DNA from 2 places in the Aquamicrobium terrae genome. Region 1 is predicted to be linked to the other one. Evidence: riboswitches for the same ligand, from Rfam matches in the RefSeq annotation. Region 1 holds a riboswitch; the other holds the start of a gene.

What was found. A riboswitch is a leader RNA that binds a small molecule or an ion and turns the genes downstream of it on or off. The one in region 1 is predicted to bind cobalamin.
Region 2: linked by a shared signal. The riboswitch ahead of ACVCNR_RS03175 (DUF1636 family protein) and the one ahead of metE (5-methyltetrahydropteroyltriglutamate--homocysteine S-methyltransferase) in region 1 are both predicted to bind cobalamin.

Annotation. Positions count from the first base shown of each region.
Region 1 covers NZ_JBRKLZ010000001.1:2,668,692-2,672,056, forward strand. The annotation lists gene ACVCNR_RS13100 (ABC transporter ATP-binding protein) at 1-516, shown strand, start outside; gene ACVCNR_RS13105 (ABC transporter permease) at 525-1,793, shown strand; cobalamin riboswitch at 1,870-2,082, shown strand; gene metE (5-methyltetrahydropteroyltriglutamate--homocysteine S-methyltransferase) at 2,176-3,365, shown strand, end outside.
Region 2 covers NZ_JBRKLZ010000001.1:612,894-616,258, reverse strand. The annotation lists gene ACVCNR_RS03185 (cobaltochelatase subunit CobN) at 1-394, opposite strand, end outside; gene cobW (cobalamin biosynthesis protein CobW) at 429-1,466, opposite strand; gene ACVCNR_RS03175 (DUF1636 family protein) at 1,463-1,882, opposite strand; cobalamin riboswitch at 1,919-2,124, opposite strand; gene ACVCNR_RS03170 (winged helix-turn-helix domain-containing protein) at 2,153-3,355, opposite strand.

The DNA of each region.
Region 1 (3,365 bases):
GTGACGGGCATGGACCGCGCCGGCGCCGGACGTGTCGCCTGGAACGACCGCAACATCGCCGCGCTGCCCGAAGGCGGCCGCGACCGCTGGCGGGCCCGCAATGTTGGCCTCGTCATGCAGGATTTTCACCTGTTCGCCGGCCTTTCAGCCGAGGCGAACGTGCTGTTGCCGCAACGCCTGTCGCACCTGCGCCTTCCCTCCGGAACGCGGGCATGGGCGCGCGAACTGCTGGCACGGGTCGGCATAGAGCGTCCGGACCAGCGCGTCGGCACCATGTCGCGCGGCCAGATGCAGCGCGTCGCCGTCGCCCGCGCGCTGGTCGGCAGGCCCGGCCTGATCGTGGCCGACGAGCCCACCGCCAGCCTCGACGCGGAGGCCGGCGCGGCCGTGGCCGACCTGCTGGTGGAACTGGCCGGGGAAGCGGGCTCCACGCTGATCGTCGCCAGCCACGACGCCCGTCTGGTCGAGCGCATGGGTTGTACCCTGCGGCTGGAGAACGGGCGGCTGGCGGAATGAGGGCATAGATGTTCCATTTCATTCTTGCCGATTTGCGCCGCAACTGGATCGGCGCGCTGATCCTTGTCCTGCTGATCGCATTGGCGACCGCGCTCGGCGTGTCCGTCACCTTGCAGGAGCGGGCTTTGCGGCTGGGCAGCGCGCGTGCTGCCGCTGCATTCGACCTCGTGGTGGGCGCGGCCGGTTCGGAAACGCAGCTCATCCTGTCGTCTATTTTCCTCCAGCCGGCGCCGCTGCCACTCCTGCCGCCCGAGACGATGGGAGCGCTGCGGGCCGATGCGCGCGTGGACAATGCGGTTCCCGTCGGCTTCGGCGATTTCGTCGCCGGTTACCCGATCGTCGGCACGACCGCCGACGCGGTTCGCATGCTTGGCGGATTGGCCGAAGGCGAGGGTTTCAGCCATATGGGCGACGCCGTTGTCGGCGCGCAGGTGGCGCGTTCGATCGGCGACAGCTTCCATCCCTTCCACGGCACGGTGGGCGAGGCCGGCGAGGTGCATTCGCATGTGGAATACAGGGTTGTCGGCCGCATGGCGCCGACGGGAACGCCGTGGGACCGGGCGATCCTCGTGCCGATCCAGTCTGTCTGGGAAACCCATGCCGATCACGACCATAGCCATGGACCCGTTGAAAGCGCGGGATTGGCCGCTGTTGCCAGCGTCCCCCATGCCGACGACCACGATCACGGCTCAGGTTTCGCCGGCCAGGCGGTCGACGAGTCTGAACTGCTGCACGCCGACAATCCCGGCGTGCCCGCGATCCTCGTGAAGCCGAAGAGCATTGCCGACGCCTACAACCTGCGCCAGCAATACCGCACGGAAACGACGCTGGCCGTCTTCCCCGGCGAGGTGCTGACGCGGCTCTACGGCACGCTGGGCGATGCCCGCCGCGTGCTCGGCTTCGTGGCGACCGGCGCGCAGGCGCTGGTCGGTGCGGCGATCCTGATGGTGGTGGCCGTGCATGTGCTGCAACGCCGCCGCCAGATCGGCGCGCTGCGGGCCTTCGGCGCGTCGCGGCCCGTGGTCATGGGCATGGTGTGGATGGAGGTTTTTGTCCTCGTCGCCGCCGGCGTGATCTGCGGGTTCGCCATCGGTTACGCCATCGTCCGCGCCATATCAGGCCATCTCGCCAGCAGCAGCGGCGTCGCCATGCCGGTCGAGTTCCAGGCTGGCGACCTGTGGACGCTCGCCGGCCTGCTCGCCGCCTGCGCGGTGGCGACCTTTCTGCCGGCACTGATCGCCTATCGCCAGAGCCCGGCGCAGGCCCTGCGTGCCTAGCATACTTGCATCGCGCAAACTAAAATAACGATATAAAGATTTCTTTATGTCATATTGACATTGAGATGTGAAAGGTGGAGATTGCGTGCGTCGTGGTTCTTCGGGGCATCTCGTGTCTCGAAGCTAAGAGGGAAGCCGGTGCCTTTTGAAAAGGCAAATCCGGCGCTGCCCCCGCAACTGTAGGCGGAGAGCCTTGCGTCCATCCATGTCACTGGGGTGAAAGTCCCGGGAAGACGGACGCAGGCGGTGACCCGCGAGCCAGGAGACCTGCCATGACGAACAACGTCCACGGGCGGGGTGTCCCGACGGCCGCGATGCGCCTGCCTGTGCAGGCGATGACGGCTATTCCGATCACCACGCCCCAACCATCGGGGTTTATGGAATGGCTATCTCGACAGTTCCCGTCGCAACGCTTGGCGTGCCGCGCATCGGCCGCCGCCGCGAACTGAAATTCGCGCTTGAAAACTACTGGTCCGGCAAGGATACGGCCGAATCCCTGCATGAAACGGCGAAGCGCCTGCGCGCCGAGAACTGGCGCCTTCAGCGCGACAAGGGCGTGACGCGCATCCCCTCCAACGATTTCTCCCTCTACGATCATGTGCTGGACACGGCCGTCATGGTCGGCGCGATCCCGCAGCGCTATGGCTGGGCCGGCGGCGAGGTGCCGCTCGCTACCTATTTCGCCATGGCGCGCGGCAGCCAGGAAGAAGCGGGCTGCGGCCATCCGGGCCATGTCCACAGCACGTCGGCTTTGGAAATGACCAAGTGGTTCGACACCAATTACCACTACATGGTGCCGGAACTCGCGCCCGATCAGCAGTTCGTGCTGACCACCACCAAGCCGGTCGATCATTTCCTGGAAGCCAGGGAACTCGGCATCCACACCCGCCCGGTCATCCTCGGGCCCGTCACCTTCCTCAAGCTGGCGAAATCCGGCGGCGAGGAATTCGATCCGCTGTCGCTGCTGCCGGGGCTCCTGCCGGTCTATGCAGAGCTGCTGAACCGTCTGCTGGAAGCCGGTGCGGACTGGGTGCAGATCGACGAGCCTTGCCTTGTGCTCGACCTCGACGCCCGCGAGCAGGCAGCGCTGGAAGCGGCCTATCGTCATTTCGCGGAAGAGGTGCCGGCGCTCGGCATCATGCTCGCCACCTATTTCGGCGCGCTCGGCGACAATCTGGATCTCGCCCTGTCGCTGCCGGTCTCCGGCCTGCATGTCGATCTGGTGCGTGCGCCCCATCAGCTCGAGCAGATTGCCCGGCTGGCGCCCAGGCACATGGTGCTGTCGCTCGGCCTGATCGACGGCCGCAATGTCTGGCGGGCCGACCTCACCGCCGTCCTCGACTGGCTGAAGCCGCTGGTCGGCGGCTGGCCGCTCGACCGCATCGAGATCGCGCCCTCCTGCTCGCTTCTGCATGTGCCGGTCGATCTGGACCTCGAAACCGCGCTCGATGCGGAGCTGAAATCATGGCTGGCCTTCGCCACCCAGAAGATCGGCGAACTGACGGTGCTCGGCCGTGCGCTGTCGCAGGGCAGGGGTGAGGTCGCTGATGAATTGCAGGCTTGCGCCGATGC
Region 2 (3,365 bases), 2.1 Mb from region 1:
GCAGGGTGGAAGCCTGCGCCAGCCGCTCGTCCTCGTCGCGGCATTCGCCGGGCATCAGCGCCAGCCTGATGCCTTTTGCGCGCGCCGTGGCGGCAAGCTGGTCGCAGCCGTAGCGCCACCAGTCGTAGCCGCCCAGAAGACGTACCAGAATGACCTTTGCATGCTGTGCGACGCTGTCCACCCACAGGTCGACCGACATGGGGTGACGCAGGTCGCGCAGCGCCGCCAGCCGCATGGAGGGCAGGCGGTCGGCTTCGGCCTTCCATGCCGAGGCCAGCGCCGCGAGATCGCTGTCCGTGAAGGACAGCGCCACCACCTCGCCCGGCGTCTGGCGCAGGTCGACCGGCTCGATGACATCATCGAGCGAGGCGGAGGTGGTGGTCAGGATATGCATCGTTCAATCCTGATGAGCGGCGCGCTTGCCTAGTTCAGCCCGCCAGAATCTTCTCGATGGCCGGGCGGTCGAGACCCTTGAGGCCGATCACCACCAGCCGCGAGCGGCGGTCGTCATTGGCCGTCCATGCGCGATCATAATAATGATTGACGCGCGGACCGACAGCCTGAACCAGCAGGCGCATCGGCTTGCCGGAAACCTCCACGAACCCCTTCACCCGCAGCACGTCCTCCTGCTCGGCGGCGGCGGCGATGCGGCGCGCCAGTTCCTCGGGGTCGGTGACGGACGGGACGTCGATGACGAAGGTGTCGAAGTCGTCGTGTTCATGGTCGCCGGCGCCGTCGTGATGCGACTTGCGGTTTTCGATGTCGTCCTCGACGGCGAGGCCGAGGCCGAGCAGGATCGACGGATCGACCTTGCCGTGCTCGGACGGGACCACCTTCACGGCCGGCGTGATATGGGCATCGACGATCTTGCGGGCGCGGATGGCAGCGGCCTTGTCCAGCAAATCGTTCTTAGAAAGGATGATGAGATCGGCGCAGGCCACCTGATCCTCGAACACCTCCTCGATCGGATCGTCATGGTCGAGTGACTCGTCTTCGGCGCGCTGGGCGGCGAGCGCATCCATGTCGGAAGCGACCTTGCCCTCGGCAAGCGCGGGACCATCGACCACGGCGACCACGCCATCGACGGTGACGCGGCTTTTCACCGTCGGCCACTGGAACGCCTGCACCAGCGGCTTCGGCAGGGCGAGGCCCGAAGTCTCGATCAGGATATGATCGACCCTGGGCGTGCGCGACAGGATCTGGTCCAGCGCCGGCACGAAATCGTCGGCCACGGTACAGCAGATGCAGCCATTGGCGAGCTCGACGATGTTCTCCTCCGGGCAGGCGTCGATGCCGCAGCCTTTCAATATCTCGCCGTCGACGCCGACGTCGCCGAACTCGTTGACGATGAGGGCGAGGCGCTTGCCTTTGCTGTTCTCCAGCAGGTTGCGGATCAGCGTGGTCTTGCCGGCGCCGAGGAAGCCGGTGACGACGGTGCAGGGCACGCGGGCGGCGGTTGCGGTCATGGTCGATCCTTCAGGATGGTAAGAGGAGGAATGCGCGCGACGAGGCCGCGCTTGAGCGAATCGGGGCGGCCGCGCCACGGCATCAGGCCGTCGTCGGCTCCAGAGAGCAGGCGGGCACCGGCGACCAGATCGGCGCCGCAATCTTCGGCGAGGTCGCCGAACACATAGCTCCAGGCGCCGTCGGAGAGGATGGAGGCGCTGAGCCGGCGCTTGCAGTTGCCGAGGCATTCTACGGTGCGTATCTCGACCGGCGCGCCGGCGGCGGCCCGGCGCGTGTCCTCCGCCAGCTTTTCGCCGGCGCGCGGATGTGCATCCGAGCCGCTGGCGTCGCGGCAGGACACGCACACGATGATCGTCGCGCGGGTTTCCCGGTCGCTGACGGGTGGCGTCGCCTGATGGGCTGGGCTTGAGTCCAAAATATGCTCCTTGCCCGGGACACCCGCCAGGCTTTCGGCTCGGTTTCGTCGACGGCAGGTCTCCTGGCTCGCGGGTTGTCGCCTTTTCGCCGCCTTCCCGGGCTTTTCGACCCAGTGGTGTTTGGCAAGGCTCGCCGCCTACAGTTGCGGGGACAGCCGCGGCGTTGGGATGAACATCCCGCACCGCATTCCCTCTTAGCTCCCCTCCTTTGGAAGTGGAGACCGTCTTGGCGGATTTAGGCTTTGGCGGGGCGCGCTGTCAACGCGCGGCTACGACGCGGCCATGTCTGCCAGCGCCGGGCCAAGATCGCCGGCGGGCGTGACCTCGATGCGGTCGAGTTCCAGCCAGCCGCGCATCTGTTCCAGTTCATCGAAAAGCGCCGCAGCGGTTTCGGCCGGGGCGTGCGGTTCGGCATAGGCGGCATGAACGCGTAGCACCTTGGCCGGCCGGTCTGCCCTGAGGTCGACGCGGGCGACGATCCTGTCGCCCAGCAGGAAGGGCAGGACATAATAGCCGTACTGCCGTTTCTCGGCCGGCGTGTAGATTTCGATGCGGTAGCGGAAGCCGAACAGGTTCTCCGTGCGGTCGCGCTCGAACACCAGCGGATCGAAGGGGGCAAGCAGGGCGCGGGCGTCGATCCTGCGCGGCAGGCGCGCGTCCCGATGCAGATAGGCCTGCCGCGACCAGCCCTTGATGCGCACGGGAATCAGTTCGCCTTCCTCGACCAGTTCGGCGATGCGCGGCACGGTTTCCGTTGCGGAAAGGCGGAAATAGTCGCGCAGGCAGGCGACGGTGGCGATGCCGTGGGCGCGGGCGGAAATACGCAACAGTTCGCGCTGGGCGTCCTGCGTCGCGGGAACGGGCAGGTCGAGGATGTTGCGCGGCAGAACCCGCCCGGGAAGATCGTAGACGCGCTCGAAGCCGCGGCGAAAGGCGGTGGTGATGCGGCCGGCCCAGAACAGCCATTCGAAGGCGGCCTTGGCGTCGCTCCAGCCCCACCAGCCGCCGGACCCCTTGTGGCCATCCATGTCGGATGCCGCGATCGGGCCGCGCGTCTCCACCTCGCGATAAATCTCCTCGATGAAGTCCGAACGCTCGCGGCCGAATTTCGCCAGCCCCCGATACATTTCCTCGCCGCGCGCCGCGCGCTCCATGCGCCAGCGCAGCAGGGGCCATGTCTCCAGAGGCAGGAACGAGGCCTCGTGCGCCCAGTATTCGAACAGCAGGCGCCGGCGCGGACGGGCGGCGTCATCGACCAGCGAAAGCGGGTAGGGCCCGAGGCGCGAATAGAGCGGCATGTAATGCGCCCGCACGACGGCGCTGACCGAGTCGATCTGCAAAAGGCCGGTGCGTGCGAGGAAACGCGAAAGGTGCCGCCGGTCGATGGCGCCGGGCGACGGACGCCGCGCGCCGAAGCCCTGGGCGGCCAGTGCGATGCGTCGTGCCAGGGTGGGCGAAATGGTTTCCGTCATGCGTTTGCAG